Regions from separate parts of the Paenibacillus apis genome, predicted to be linked through region 2. Evidence: a T-box and tRNA genes for the amino acid it is inferred to sense, from the RefSeq annotation. Region 2 holds a T-box; the other holds one or more tRNA genes.
What was found. The T-box of region 2 lies ahead of metG (methionine--tRNA ligase). A T-box ahead of a tRNA ligase gene usually reads a tRNA of that ligase, here a tRNA-Met.
Positions count from the first base shown of each region.

Region 1: it has a tRNA-Met gene. The T-box ahead of metG (methionine--tRNA ligase) is inferred to sense a tRNA for this amino acid. The anticodon was not compared.

Region 1 is NZ_BORS01000001.1:448,643-456,679, reverse strand. Features, by position in the region: gene KI362_RS01970 (YmaF family protein) at 1-353, opposite strand, end outside; gene KI362_RS01965 (DUF2935 domain-containing protein) at 374-1,192, opposite strand; tRNA gene KI362_RS01960 (tRNA-Ile) at 1,832-1,905, opposite strand; tRNA gene KI362_RS01955 (tRNA-Met) at 1,924-1,997, opposite strand; gene KI362_RS01950 (hypothetical protein) at 2,054-2,218, opposite strand; gene KI362_RS01945 (ABC transporter substrate-binding protein) at 2,333-3,835, opposite strand; gene KI362_RS01940 (ABC transporter ATP-binding protein) at 3,825-4,721, opposite strand; gene KI362_RS01935 (ABC transporter permease) at 4,725-7,631, opposite strand; gene KI362_RS01930 (efflux RND transporter periplasmic adaptor subunit) at 7,631-8,037, opposite strand, start outside.
Region 2 is NZ_BORS01000017.1:20,461-28,497, forward strand. Features, by position in the region: gene KI362_RS20640 (DJ-1/PfpI family protein) at 1-533, opposite strand, end outside; gene KI362_RS20645 (hypothetical protein) at 576-773, opposite strand; gene KI362_RS20650 (response regulator transcription factor) at 994-1,701, shown strand; gene KI362_RS20655 (sensor histidine kinase) at 1,679-2,752, shown strand; gene KI362_RS20660 (GNAT family N-acetyltransferase) at 2,692-3,315, opposite strand; gene KI362_RS20665 (hypothetical protein) at 3,492-3,887, opposite strand; gene KI362_RS20670 (helix-turn-helix domain-containing protein) at 4,026-4,373, shown strand; gene KI362_RS20675 (MerR family transcriptional regulator) at 4,479-4,895, opposite strand; gene KI362_RS20680 (NAD(P)-dependent alcohol dehydrogenase) at 5,080-6,120, shown strand; T-box leader at 6,176-6,440, shown strand; gene metG (methionine--tRNA ligase) at 6,483-8,037, shown strand, end outside.

The sequences.
Region 1 (8,037 bases), on a different contig from region 2:
TGATTATGTGGGATCCTGCCATCTATTGTGGTATACCCCTCAAAATAATGATAGTGCCCACCACCTGCCAAGGGTATGGCAGGGCCAGTTGTTCCTCTAATCATGTGTTTATGTTGGTCATTAAATGATGTTTGGGCATGATATTTATGGACGTGTGGAACACCACTTGGAGCCGGTTCAGTTACACCCACGTAATGATGGAAATGTCCAACATCAAAGGATGTATCTCCTTCAAAGGGATGAACATGAACGTTAACGGGCCTTCCATCCCAAGATGTAAGAAAAAGTTGATGTGAATGTCCCGAATCGGAGTCATTGGAATGAACAACAATTCCCGTTACTTGTATTTCCATCACATAATACCTCCCCTACATTAAAACAAGATTTCTTTCTTGTTTACCTTCATACCACACAATGACCGATCGAACATGTCAAGAATAAACAAGAATCGTTCGGCTTCACGAAAAACATGATCCGCTAATAAAGGGTGAATGATACTTTTGACTCGACACTCCTCAATTAAGTCGCGCGCAGTCTTCTTAAAATCTCGCAATGATTTGACTGAAATGCGGTTTTCATCAACAAATTGACTTAGTAATGGATGGGTTTGCGATTGTGGACGCATGGAACTTAAGTCAATGGCTTGAAACATCAACGTATCAAAATCTTGGCTAAACTCCCTTGCTTGTTCCACTAATTTTCGCTCGGATGGATCAAGCAGATGACCTATAAATTTTGCATGGTCAGCCATGATTTTTAGGAAAAAGACATTTTCATCGATAATCGCATCAGGTAATGGTTCAAGTCTCCCGCTATTGAGTTCCTCTAACCGATTTCTAAAGTAATTTGCTTCTCGGCTAACATGATCTACAAGCAAAGGGAAATTTGTTCCCCCAGGAAGTTGGCACCTTAGTATAAGCCCAAGTACCTTCCTCTTAAATGCCCAAATGTGTGAAGCGGCACTGTGAACTTCTGAATTAAACTGTCTAATTGTTTGGGGATCAGTATCTGCTTGATATGAATGTGATCTTCTTTCAATATCCTCAAAGATTGCATAAAATTGATTAGCCTCATTAATTAACTGCGTGTCTTCACACCTAAATCCAAGTCGAAGAAATAAGGAATGTTCTTTCATAATGCGTGACCAAAAACGTATTTCGTCTAATGATCTGACTACAAAAGGATCCGACAAACCATATCCCACTCCTTTAGGTAAACTTAAAGACAACCATTATATTTACTTGATAGCAGAGTATATGGGCATGACATGTTTAAATATGCTATTGGAAAATCAATTAGGGTTAAAAAAAGCCTCTCCTGCTTTTTTTGCAATCTGAGGCAGGAGAATTATCAGGCGTAATCATTGTTGTCCTATAATTATACGTTCCCTGTCCAGACCCGCCGATTCAAATTACAGAACGATAGCCATAGCTTCCTCTAGTGCTGTGCTGCCTTGGCGTAGGCTCGGGAGTGTATGAAATTTCATCCAATGCCAAAACTTTTCATTTGACATAGATTCTACTTTTTGAAACGCCCGCCGGCGTTCTTGCTCAGTCATGTGGTTTAACCTTCTTAAATCTGATATGATATAGTAAAATACTTCCATATGCGAGGTGGCTTTATGAAATTTGGAAGATTAAAAATCGGAAAGATTCGCTGACGCTATCACTTGGTTGTCTGAAGCTTTGTTTTATCTTCCAAGACTCATCATCAAGCTTTTCACCTAAAAATAAGACCATACAGTTGGCAAGAGGGCCGGAAATGGCCCTCCTGAGTTCGTTCATCCGGCACAAAGCAAAAACCCCTTGCATAGCAAGGGGTTTCGCACTTATGGGCCCTACAGGACTCGAACCTGTGACCGATCGGTTATGAGCCGAGTGCTCTAACCAACTGAGCTAAGGGCCCCCGATTCGGGGTAAAGAATTGCGGGGGCAGGATTTGAACCTGCGGCCTTCGGGTTATGAGCCCGACGAGCTACCGAGCTGCTCCACCCCGCGTCGTAAATAGCGACATTTATTAATATACACGACCTTGACGCTCGGCGTCAAGGTCCTTAAGGAATAAATCTGACTCCGTACTTTCCTCTTCTGGAACGAAAAATTTCAATGACCCGCATTTCGTCAAAGCCGTAAATCCAGCCGTCATGCTCAAGCCGCTTGGCAAGACAGCCAGCCTGAAACTTCGTTCTGTATAACTTATTGAAATATACCCACCGCAAGTTTGAGTCACCTCCCGTGCAAGAATCAGAATAGGCTTTGGAACTTACCTATAGATTACCCAAATAAACAAAAAAAAGCCGCCAAATTTCATTCGGCGACTTCGTTCATATTAGTTAAATTCCCGTATTCCCGGTATCCTCCGGAATAAACGGCGTTCCATCTTCCTGGAACAATGTTTTTGGATTAAGCTTGATCTCCTGAAGCATGGAATTGCCTTTCTCGGACCAGGCCTTCAGAGCTTCAGCCGGCGTCTTCTTGTTCTCAAGCACTTCCTGGAAGTAATTACGGCCCATACTGTTTATACTATACAAACCCTGCTTCTCCATCATCAGACTTTCCAGCTTCGAGTCGGTCGGCGGTACCGGCTTCAACAGGTAGAACGCCTGAACATTGTAATCGAGACCTTGTTTGGGCTGGATATAGGATTTGCGAGATACCATCTCATAGGTGTTGCTGCGGGATTTCAGCTTGGCGAACTCTTCGCCATTGATGAACTTGATGAATTCCCATGCGGAATCAGCATTTGGTGCGCTGCTGTTGATGGAGAAGGTGTTATTCAGCCAAATATTCCCGCCCATATCCGGTTTCTCCGGATGCACAGGCACGGTAACTACATCCCAATCGACCGCCGTGAAATTTTTAATCTTCGAGGCATTGTTATTAGCATCTGCAACTTCATTGATGTAGTAGCTCTCTGCCACCGTCATAGCTACCTTACCGGACAGGAACAAATCACTGCTGATCGCTGTCCATGGCTCGGAGTAGTCGATATTGTTGTTGTTAGGGATAACTTCATCCTTCGCCAGCTTGCTGACCGTCTCCCAGACCTTTGTCCATTGCGGTGTATCCACGGTCATAGTCTCAGCTTTATCATCGAACGTTTTTAACTGCAGCGTATTTAAATAGTTATTTTGCATATCCCAGTAAGGATCATTTCCTTTGTAACGGTTAAATGCAAATCCGTATACACGGTCATTCCCTTCGCCTTTTGCTACTAATCGCGCTTTATCAAAAATTTCGTCCCAGGTCATTTTATCTGTAGGAGGTGTGACCCCTGCATCCGTGAACAGCTTCTTATTATAGAAGAGCGCTGAAGAAGAGAAGGAAGGAGTGAGGGCATATAAATTCCCGTCTCCTAAATCCTTGATCCCCTCGATTACCGACGGAACATAATCCGTTGTATCAAATTTATCTTCCTGTATAAGCGGATCCAACTGCTTCAAAAGATTCTCGGCAATCAACTGCTTCAACGTAGATGTATCGGCAACGACCACATCAACCGGATTGCTGCCTGTCATAATTTTCTTCATGCTCTCCAGGTAATCAGGCTGCACATATGGCTCTGACCCGTCATTGTAGCGGTATTGGTTCTGATCAATCGCAGGAACAATTTCAATCGTAATATTGGAGTTCGCATATTCAAAAATATCCGTGTATTGCTGGCGGAAATAGGAGTCATCCGTACTGCCGTAGAGGACCCCGATTCTCAGCACCTTCTCTTCTTGTTGTTGTGCGGATTTGCCGCCCGTACATCCAGCTAGCAAACCCATCACTACCATAGAGCTAAGCAATACAGAACCGATTTTTTTCAGCTTGCCGAATCCCTTATGACTCATTCGTATTCTCCCCCTCTAAAGTTTTTGGTGCTGTAATAATGATCTTATCCCCTTCAAATTCCATGCTTGCGCGTCCGCCAATCCCAATGGCTTCAAGATATTCCTTCGGAACCTGCAGACGGCCGACGCGATCGACCACGACAAAAGCCTCGTGCACCTCTTGCAGCGCACCTGCTCCCGAATCGATGGAGGCCAGATCCAGATTCGGATTCCGCTTGACGAACTCGGTGCTTGTAAGTCCGTCTCGGATGGCTACCACACGGTCCACTTTGCCGGCCAGAGCCAGATCATGAGTAACAATGACGATAGTGATCCCAAGCTCGCGGTTAACCTGCCGGAAAATATTCATAATCTGGTCAGAGGTCGCTGTATCGACCGAGCCTGTCGGTTCATCCGCAAGCAGCATTTTCGGACGATTGGAGAGCGAGATCGCAATAGCTACCCGCTGCTGCTCCCCCCCGGACAGCTGATGCAGCTTATTGTGCATTCTGTCCTTCAGTCCGACCCATTCGAGCAGTTGCTTGGCATAGGCACGGTCCAGCTTCCCTGTCAGCAGCATCGGCATCTCCACATTCTCCAGGGCTGACAGATAAGGAAGCAGGTTGCGGGCATTATTCTGCCAGACAAATCCGACCGTATTGCGTTTATATTCCACCAACTGATCATCTCGGATCTTGAGCAGATCCCAGCCTCCGACATTAACCTGGCCGGCAGACGGGCGGTCAAGTCCGCCCAGAATGTTGAGCAGAGTTGACTTGCCGCTGCCGCTGTTGCCGATAATCGCCATCATCTCACCCTGCTGGACATTCAGGTTCAACCCCTGCAAGGCCACTACCTCGAGATCTTCTGTTTTAAAAATTTTAACTAGTCCTTCGCAATGGATCATACCTTACCGCTCCTCTCCCATCTTCACGGCCTGATGCACGCGCAGTCTGCGGATTTGCCAGAACAGGAGCCCTGCTCCCATCAGCAGCATCACGAACACGACGACATATAATTTCAACGTATCGGAAGAGTTGAAGATAATTCGGAACGGCGGCACCTGTGTAGTTACATTGTCCGCTGTCTGCAGGAACGGCAAGTATAGCTTGCCGGCAACCTTGCCGATGACAATCCCTAGTATAATCGATAGTCCTGCTGTGAGCAGCTGCTCTGTAAGCAGCATGAACGTCAACTGTCTGCGGGATAAGCCCATCGCCCGCAAAATACCGAATTGTACGACCCGGCCAGACAGATTGAAGAACCAATATAATACGTATCCGATCAGTGATACGATAACAGATACCATAAAGCCCAAACTTAGAATCCCGAATACCCCGCCCCTGGTCGGGTGCTTGCTCTGGGTCGCTAGCTCACTGCGAACATCCTTCACAGAATAGAGGTCTACGCCCTCCTCGGCCAGCTTCGTAACCAGCGGACCCACCTTGGCATCGGGCTCCATCTTCAGCCATACCTCGTAAGGGGTGAGCGGGGACTGATCGTAAATATAGTCAAGATTGGCAATAACAAACGGCTGTTCATCCGGATACTGACTTGGCCAATAAGGCAGAATGCCGTAAACTGCGAATTCGAGCGTAGCCTCTCCCAGCGATACCGTAAACACATCGCCTGGCTTGAGCTGATATTTCTCAGCCAATCTGGAAGGCACCAGCGCTGCGCTCTCATGCATTCCCAGCAAGTTCAGATATTGATAAGGGTGAGCCGGGAACAAGTCATTGCGGAACCAAGCCACTTCGGCAAATTGATCGTTGTCTATCCCCATCAAATTCCCTTGCCCGGCTGATTTCCCGGATATAATGATGTTCGCCTTTGTCTGCAATACTCTTGCAGCGTGCTCCACTCCTTCAAGCTTGCGGAACACTTCAAACGGAGGCTCCGAGTAGATCAGCTTCGCCGGCTGCTGTCCCTGTCCGCCGCCTTGGCCTCCACCACCTTGGCCGCCACCGCCGCCGCTTCCGCCTCCATTACCACCGTTGCCGCCTCCATTACCTCCGCCGTTATTTCCACCCTTCGGAGGGTTCTTCGACAGCTCGGGAGTAGCCTCCCATACCGTCTGCATCACAACGTCGGCACCGTACTTGTACAGTGTCCGCTCGGTGGAGTTCAAGTCGATCGTTCTTGCAGCCGAGGCGTTATAAACACCTAGCCCTAGCGTCAGAACGAGCAAAATCATGAGCGGATAGTATGAAGATGAAGAACGTGATAATTGCGTCAAGCTTAAATAGTAAGGGACCGGAAGCCACTTCTTGCCGATCCAGCCGATCAGCTTCAGAATCCACGGGAACACACGCAGGAAGAAGAGTCCGATAGAGAAAATTGCCAACGCGGGTACGAAGAATAGAAATGGCTGTACCTGCAGCTGATCTGTCGTCATACCCGTCTGGAAGGTCAGCATTTGCCGTTCATAGAACAAATAATAACCGTAACCCGCCAGGCCCATCAGCACAATATCGATGAACCAGCGCTGCCATCCCGGTCTGCGATCAGATCTCGCCTGCTTCTGCTTGGCATTCACGATCGAAGCTCTTGCATAGGATACCGCCGGAAGCACCGTCGCCAGAATCGCAATAATAACTGCGGCAGCCCCTAGCAAGAGAGCGTCGGCATTAAACCCGACCGGAATCGATTTGCGGTTGACAAAGGCCAGAAACCCGTCCGCCGAGCCGATGCTTTTGGACATAAACCATCCGAGAAGCGGTCCGGCAATTAAGGCAACGGCTCCGAGAAGCAGCCCCTCCAGCAAATATATGAATATAATCTGCTTTGTGGAAGCACCCCGGCTGCGCAAAACGGCAATATCGCTTTGCTGCTTATCCAGAGACTGGCGGGCATTCATCACGATAAAATAGAAGACCATGGCAATCATCGGCGCCGCCAGTGTAAACAACATGGTTTGCATTTGCAGGCTTTGCCTGCGGAAATCATCCAACAAGCTGCCGAAGGAGAGATCGACCTTGGTGTCCTTCAGCTTCTGGTATAGCTCGACATTCAGTCTCTCCAATGTGCTGGACAGCGGAGAGAGCTGCCCCGTCTTGATCTCGCGAAGATCAAAGGCGTAGTACCAGCTTGAATTATGAAGCGGAATGCCAAGCTCATTGAGCAGCTTCCCGTTAAAGGCCTGCTCGCTGACATAGAATGTATTCATCATGCCTTCGTAGCCCTGGTACCAATAAGGATCGCTCTCATTTTCCGGAACGAAGGTGCCTACGATTTTTACTTTCAAAGTAACATCGACACCGCTGTATACCGGGTATTCCATCACATCGCCGACGTGAAGATCCTGACGGTACATCGCCTCTTCAAGCATCAACGCCTCAAGCACGTCTCCGCCTGCTGCTTCTGAGAACAACTGTCCTCCCGTTATCGAGATCCGGTCTCCCAAGCCGCTCATCGAGACGATGCCCATCGTACGAGTACGGCTGGCATCCACCTTGGTCGGATCCTCCGGATATACCTCAGTACCACGGATTGACCGGGAGTTAACATATGCTTCATACGGGAACCCAACCTGCTCAGGCACCTCCGAAGCTATGTATTGACTGACGGCTTCCAGTCCGGACAGGTCCGTCTTGGTTCCGCCAGGAGCCTGATAGCTCATAATAAGCGAGCCGGCAGGGAGCCCTTCGCTCTCCGCCTGAAGCGTGCTGGAGACCACCCTTTTCAGCGACCCGTCCGAATACATCGGTATACTCACCGTAAACGAAACAGCTACGATCAATCCCAATAGCGTACTGAGCGTCAGCCATTTCGTATTCCACATTTTTCGAAATAATAGCCGAAGCAAAGGAACTCCCATTAGCGACCCACAACTTTCTGTCCCGGCTCAAGCCCTTTAATGATTTCGACATCCGTCGAGGTCTGCATGCCAACCTCCACATCCGCCTCCCGTTTCGAGCCGTCAGGCTCTGCCACCTGGACGTAGGTTCTTGATCCGATGGAGCGAAGCGCAGAGATCGGAATCAGCGTTGCATTCTCCTTCCGTTCGGTCACAATGGATACGCTAAGCTGCCGCCCGCGCTCCACATCAGCAGGCCACTTATCCAGCTCCACAATCAGATACTTATCTGCCGTATCCTTCTCGGGCCCCATGCCCCCCTGATTTCCATTATTGTTCGAGTCGCTGGTCGTGACAGGCATCGCCTTGACCTTACCCTGGAACACCCCGGCAGCATTAATGTCCACCTGCGCATTCATCCCGACTG
Region 2 (8,037 bases):
TAAAGAGCAACATCGAGTCCCGAAGTAACGCCGCCACCCGTAACAATATTCCCATCATCTACAATGCGAGCATTAACTGGAATAGCATTGGCAGCACTCAAAAGCCCCATTCCCATGTGATGGGTAACGGCATGCCGATTTTCTAACAATCCACCCATTGCTAAAATGAGAGAACCACCGCAAATTGTGGAAAGCAATATATCTGGTTTCTTAATGGCCTCTTTGAGTAAATTACCTAATTCTGTTTCTGTGGCTTGTTGCAATTTAATGGGTATTGATTCAGGTCCATTATCATGAACTGAACCAGATGCACCCGGAACAAGAATAATTCCTTTACTGGTTAAGTCAAGTTTACTACTTGCTTGGATTTGTAAATGGTTAACTCCGCTTGTCACCATTCTTTTACCTTCAGCAGAAACGAGTTCAACGGTGATATTTTCATTTGAGTACATATCAGCGGCAGTAAACACTTCATAAGGAGCGATGGCGTCTAATAGATCGAATCCATCAAACAACACAATTTGAATATGCATATATATTCCCTCCATTTAAAATGATCCGAAATCGATTATGTTTTATTTTGCAAGAAGATTTTTCAGTTTTTGATATTCCGCCTCGCTCAGTTCCCCGTTAATTACTAGGTCTTTAAAATAGTCCATTTGCTTATTCCTTGAGCGTATTGCGAATATGCGAACCGCTACAAAACAGAATAATGTAAGGCAAAACAAAGCGCCGAATGGAAAGAATGAGAAAGTTGGATCTTCAATACCCATTTATAAATCCTCCTTTAAAGTACAAATATGTGCTGATTGCTTCACAATAAAAGAGTAACTTTTGAATATCTCAAAAGAGGGTATAAAACAATCACAAAATAATCACAATTTTTCATAAAACATATTTTTCATTAGAAAAATGATAAACTGAATTTGAAATTTAAATGTTGTTAGGTTTGTAGTATCCAGGGTGTGTCATCGAAGGAAAGGTGGAATTTTCGTGAACGAAGGACAGACGATTCTAGTCGTTGACGATGATAAAAGTATTGTAGAACTATTGAGGGATTTCTTAGAAAGTGAAGGTTATTATGTGGAAACTGCTCATGACACTGCTCAGGCACTTGTCATTTTGAAACAAAGCACAATGGAGTGCATCATTTTGGATATCATGATGCCAGGACAAAGCGGTTTTGAGTTATGCAGGCAGATTCGGATGGAAAGCAATGTCCCCATCCTTTTTTTGAGTGCTCTGAGTGATGATGTAGATAAGATCCGCGGACTAGCACTTGGAGGGGATGATTATATAGTCAAGACCGCGTCACCGGGTGAGATTGTTGCAAGAGTGAAGGCTGTATTGAGGCGTTCGAATTCTAAACAAAGATCCAGGAAGGTCCTGGATTATGGGCGTCTGTCGTTGGATTTGTCTACAAGAGAAGTGTTTATAAAAGGGCAGCCCATTTCACTGACACCAAAGGAGTATGATTTGCTGCAATTGTTTGCCGAACATCCTAAATACACTTTTTCATATGACCAATTACTTGATAAATTTTGGGGAGGGATTGGTGATAAACATACTGTTCGTGTCCATCTAAGCCGGCTTCGCGAGAAAATTGAGGCTGATCCGAATAATCCGCAATTTATTGTGAACGTATGGGGGATAGGCTACCGTTTTAAAGGAGAAGAAAATGAAAACTATTCGTATTCGTAAATTCACCATGCTTAGTTTATTTATTATACTTTTTTTTCCGTGGGTATTTTATGTAGGCGGGCATTTTGTTGAAACCAATTCGTTTCATCTTGGCGTTGCGACCCATTCAAAAACGACTCAAATCGTTGCGGGAATCACGGGTCTACTATTGGCCTTTTTGATTGTGGCTTATGCCATGCGAAGATATATTCTTATTCCGCTAGAGAAAATGAGCCAATGTGCCCGGCAGATCGCAGAGGGAGATTTGGATATCCAGATACCTTATTCAAGGATTTCAGAAATTGCTGAAGTCCATAATGGATTTAATATTATGGTTGATAGTCTAAAAAAATCTTTTCAGAAACAGGTTGAATTGGAAGATGAACGGAGGTTTGTGATTGCTGCTGTTGCGCATGACTTACGGACGCCGTTATTTGCCTTGCGGGGTTATTTAGATGGCCTAGAGCAAGGTATTGCTGATTCGCCTGAAAAGAGAGCAAAGTATTTGGCAGTATGTAAGGAGAAGTCAGTGCAGTTAGATCGACTTGTAGAGGATCTTTTCACGTTTGCGAAGACAGAGTACCAAGAAATAATACTAAGCGAAAATATGATTGACCTGAGCCTTGTTTTCAAGAACTCAATTCAAAGCCTAAGCCCTCAGGCTGAGCAAAAGGATATCTATATTATTGCAGATCATTTGACAAGTCATTGCAATATCAAGGGCGATTCACACTTATTAGAGCGAGCCATGAATAACTTAATAGATAATGCGGTCAGACATACACCTAGGGGTGGTAAAATTTTCATTAATTGTGATAGAGATGAAACCTGTGTGATCTTTACGATACAAGATACAGGAGAGGGGTTCTCTGCAGAGGATCTTCAAAAAGGATTTGAACCCCTATATCGAGGGGAGGCATCGAGAAATCGCTCAACTGGAGGAGCAGGATTAGGGCTAACGATTTCACAACGAATTATTAGACAACATGGTGGAGAATTAGTTGTAGGAAATCACCCGGAGGGTGGCGCATTCTTAAAAGGTTGGATACCAATAGTAGTACCCAATGCATAATTCAAATTTTGCTCACGAATCGCTGCCAGCATAACGGTGTCATGAAATTCCTTGCCAATTAAATATTTTTTAAGTATACCTTCCTCAGAGAACCCTGCCTTTCTTAATACTTTTATTGAAGGTATATTTTCCGACATAACCAATGCCTGTATTCTATGCAATCTTAAAGCGTCAAATCCGAAATGAGTTACTTCCTTCACCGCTTCCGTTGCAAATCCCATTCCCCAATATTCAGGAGAAAGATAGTAGGATATTTCGGCCATTGATTTTTTTGCAAAACCACCCAGATCAATTCGGCCTATGACCTTATTTTCTTTTGTAAGCTCCACACACCATGTAATCACTGTTTTTGTTTTAAGAAGTCTACCATTTATATTGTTGAGCCAATTTGATATATGCGGTTCTTTGTTGAACAGGTTAACTCCTCCGCCTAAGAACTGCTGCACCTGAGGATCGTGAATAATTCCTAAATAGGTGTCTATATCATCGCTGCAGAATGAACGTAATGTTAATCTATCGGTTTTAAGGAGCGGGATTGTTACAAAATAATCGTTAAATTCCATATTCATTCCCCTTTTAAAATTCAACATATTACATTGCCTTACTTGCCTCATGTGTCATTTCATCAATCTAAATGCTAGAGATATAATGATTAGATCGCAATCGTAAACTTCACACGAGTGAATTAGAATCATTTTGGAGGGCACGTCTTACTCTCATGAATTTTTAAAGAGGATTACTACTTAAGCTTCGGAAGTATTAATTTTGAACTGACCATAGTTAAAGTATCTGCAGTTTTTTGAATAAGCTTATCCGTATTCTTTTGATCTATAGTAACGCCATCTTCGGAATAACATAGAAGATCAATTCTATTTACTAGATCAGCAATTTCAGGGTCAATATTGGGGGCTTTATGCATCAGTAAAAGGAAATCATCAAAGATAGTATCTTGGCTAGATGAATTGGACCTAATTTCATAAATATATAAAGCACGCGCTATGGACGTTAATGCCAAGTTGCAGAGTATAAGGGATGTTTTGAACTGATGGTTGTTTCTCATAAAATAAGCTAACTGCATATGATAATGAGCTAACTCTCGATAATTCTTTATTTTGTAGCAAAAATCATTTTCCATCAATTCACGTCCTTTGAGAGCAATAAGACCACACACAAAATAATACATATAAATATTAAATTAGTAAATGATATTTATATATCGGTGTTTACTGTTGGAAATCTTGTCTACACTTTTGACTTAGAGAGGGTGTATGACGTGAAGGATAAAGAAGTATTGAAGCTCGTAGGTGCTCGTATTCGATTGTTGCGGAAAGAACGGGGCCTGTCCCAAGAAGCTTTGGGGGAAAAGGGCGGGTTTCACTTTTCATATATTGGCCAGGTGGAGAGAGGGGAAAAGAACATCTCTTTGCTCAATTTAGCCCAAATCGCTGAAGCACTTGAGGTCAATTTGATCCAGCTCTTCTCTTATGTTGATGAGAAAATTGAAGTTACTTCAACAGATAACAGTATTCAAGAGATCGTTGGAATGCTTCGAGAAACTACTGATGAGAGGATAAGACTGGCTAAAAACGTATTGAAGGAAATATTGAACGCGAATACTTAGGGATTGAGAATATAATAGCTAAACAGAATAGGAACGGAGTCGGCTAAATACAGCTGTCTCCGTTTTTATTTACACAGAACCGCAGCTCGAAGACCGGGTACCGTATCATTCTGGTTCAGAGTCATCTTTAAAACTTTTCTTGTGAATACTTTCCGTCCCTGCATTCAAAGCAGTCTTGTAATATGAGCATTTATGCTGGATCAGCTCCATGGTTTTCTTCAGTTCTTCCATTTGTGCCTCTACCGTTGCTTTTCGTTCCATGAACATGTCATATCTTTGCTGTAACGTGGAATCCCCCTCTGAGCACCAATCAATGAAGTTCTTAATCTCCTTAATGGGCATCCCGGTTGATTTTAGACATTCAACAATTTTTAAAGCTTCGATATCGGATTCCTTAAATATTCTCGTTCCGCTGGGAGCGCGTTCTACAAAAGGCATCAGCCCCTCTTTGTCATAGTAACGCAAGGTATATGCTGTCAGATTCAATGCTTGGGCGACTTCGCTGATCGAATAGGCTTTCATCATATGTCTTCCTTTCACTTCGATATAAACCTCGAGCTAACTCTAAGTGCAAGGAAAGTGTATCACGGTGTTTGCCGGATATCAAAGTCAATATAATTTCCATTTGACCTAGAGTTAACTCTAAGGGATATGATGCTGAATAGGCCTATTTCTTTAGAAAAATTTATTAGGAGGTATTATTTTTATGATAACTGCAAAAGCAAGAGCTGTAGATGGTCCGGACAAATCGTTTCGAGCTGCTGAGATTAAAAGACGTGATCTTGATTCCCATGATGTTCTGATTGAAATTAAATACGCGGGCATATGCCATTCCGACATTCATACTGCTCATGGAGAATGGGGTCCGGTTAACTACCCGCTCGTGCCTGGACACGAGATTGCCGGGGTTGTTACGGCTGTAGGCCCTAATGTATCAAAGTACAAGGTGAATGACCGGGTAGGCGTAGGATGTATGGTTGGTTCCTGTGGCGAGTGTGAGAACTGCCGTAATGGAGAAGAACAATATTGTCTCAAAGGAAATATACCAACCTATGCGGGTGTGGATCAATACGGCGAGCCTACACAAGGGGGCTATTCTACTCACATTGTCGTAGAGGAAGATTTCGTACTGCGGATTCCGGATCATATTGAGCTTGACGTGGCAGCACCGTTGCTTTGCGCTGGCATTACGACCTATTCTCCGCTAAAGCATTGGGGAGCAGGTCCAGGTAAAAAGGTAGCTGTAGTAGGTATGGGCGGTCTCGGACATATGGCGGTAAAAATTGCACATGCTATGGGAGCAGAAGTTACCGTCCTGTCACAAACCTTGAATAAAAAGGAGGATGGCTTGCGATTTGGTGCGGATCACTATTATGCAACAAATGATCCGGAGACATTTAACAAGCTTGCCGGCCACTTCGACTTAATCATAAACACAGTAAGTGCCAACATTGATATTAATGCTTATTTCTCACTGCTAACTCTTGATGGTACCCTGGTTATCGTGGGTGCACCCGGAGAGCCTTTATCGGTCCAGGTGTTTGCTCTTAGCAGTCGGAGACGTTCATTCGCAGCTTCCATGATAGGGGGCATCCGCCAGACGCAGGAAATGTTAGATTTCTGCGCCCAACACGACATTGTTCCTGAAATTGAAGTGATCTCGGCAGATCAAATTGATGAGGCCTATGAACGAGTGTTGTCCTCTGATGTGAAATATAGATTCGTCATTGACATTAGTACCATGTGAGCTACCTTGACTTTAGAAACGACATTCATTATAATTTCCAGTAACTTGAATATGCTCAAAAGCTAAGAAGAGAAAGAGTACCTTGGTGATATCTTTTTTACAGAGAGCTCCGGTAGCTGAAAAGGAGTAAAGAATAGCTAAGGGAATATGGTCTCAGAGCTGCGCATCGAAACCTCATGTGGTTGTAGGCTGCGCCGGAACCCGCACCCGTTACTGTGCTAGGGTATACACGTGAACAGCGTCGTACCTGAAGAGGTGAATGCCGTGAGGCATTTGATGAAATTGGGTGGTACCACGTGAGCACAACTCTCGTCCCTTTGGGATGAGGGTTTTTTTGTGTGCATAAATGAGGAGGGAATCTCATGGCAAAGGTATTTATTGGCGGGGCATGGCCGTATGCTAACGGTTCATTGCATCTGGGACGATTGGCAAGTTTATTACCGGGGGATGTAGTGGCACGTTATTTTCGTGCAAAGGGAGATGAAGTTTTATATGTGTCGGGCAGTGACTGTCATGGAACCCCTGTAGCGGTTCAAGCGATTCAGGAGGGAGTCTCGCCAAGTGATATCGCGGATCGATATCATCGGGAATTTGTTGAGTGCTTTGATCGTATGGGCTTTACTTATGATTTGTACACGCGTACCGATCAGGAATTTCATCATCGTGTAGTCCAGGATTTGTTTTTGAAGCTTCTGGAAAATGGTCATCTATATAAAAAGACCGTTCTACAGACGTATTGTGAGACCGATCAAAGGTTCTTACCGGATCGATACGTTGAAGGGAATTGCCCTGTTTGCGGTCATCGTGCCCGAGGGGATCAATGTGATTTTTGTTCAACAATGCTTGATCCGGCGGACTTGTCAGAAAAAACATGCAAAATTTGTGGAGATCCTCCTATCGATCGGCCAACGGAGCACTTTTACCTTGCACTGTCTCGATTCCAGACTGCACTGACTGAATACGCAGAAAAGGCCCAAGGATGGAAAGAAAATGCGGTCCATTTGACGCGGAGATACTTGGATGAGGGGCTTCAGGATCGGGCGGCGACTAGAGATTTAACGTGGGGCATTGACGTCCCGGTTGAAGGATTCAACGAAAAGAAAGTCTACGTCTGGGTTGAAGCTGTCAGCGGCTACCTGTCCGCAAGCAAACAATGGGCAAGTCAGACAGGCAGCAGCTGGGAATCCTTTTGGCTGGACGAAGAGAAGGATCTAACCGCTTACTATGTTCATGGCAAGGACAACATCCCTTTTCACACCCTGATTTGGCCTGCTCTGCTCTTGGGAGTAGGAGGGCTGCATTTACCGGATCGAATCCTCTCATGTGAGTACATGACACTAGAAGGGAAAAAGTTCTCAACAAGTCGTAACTGGGCAGTCTGGGTGCCTGACATTCTGAAGAGGTATCAACCGGATTCCATACGCTACTTCCTGATTGCAAATGGGCCGGAGAAGCGGGATACTGATTTTTCATGGAGGGAATTCATTCACAGTCACAATGGGGAGCTGCTTGGTGCGTTCGGAAATTTTGTCAATCGAACGTTGGCCTTTATCGACAAATCCTTTGGAGGACGTATTCCTTCAGGAGAACTTAGTGAGGAATGGATAAGGGCAACTGAAGATTTGTATCGAGATGCCGGGGTCCTAATTGAAGATGGTCGTCTAAAAGAAGCCATTGAGCTGATCTTCACCTACGTTCGTCAAGCAAACAAATATTTTGATGAACAAAAGCCTTGGGTGCAAATCAAGGAAAACCGAGAGGCATGCGGACGCACACTATATTCATGTGTTCAACTGATAGCTAATCTCGCCAATTTGCTTGAGCCCTTCATTCCCTTCTCTTGTGAGAAAATAAGAACCTTCCTTACGCTTGAAAAACCGAGCTGGCAATTGATCTTTGTTCCGGCAGACTTACAGG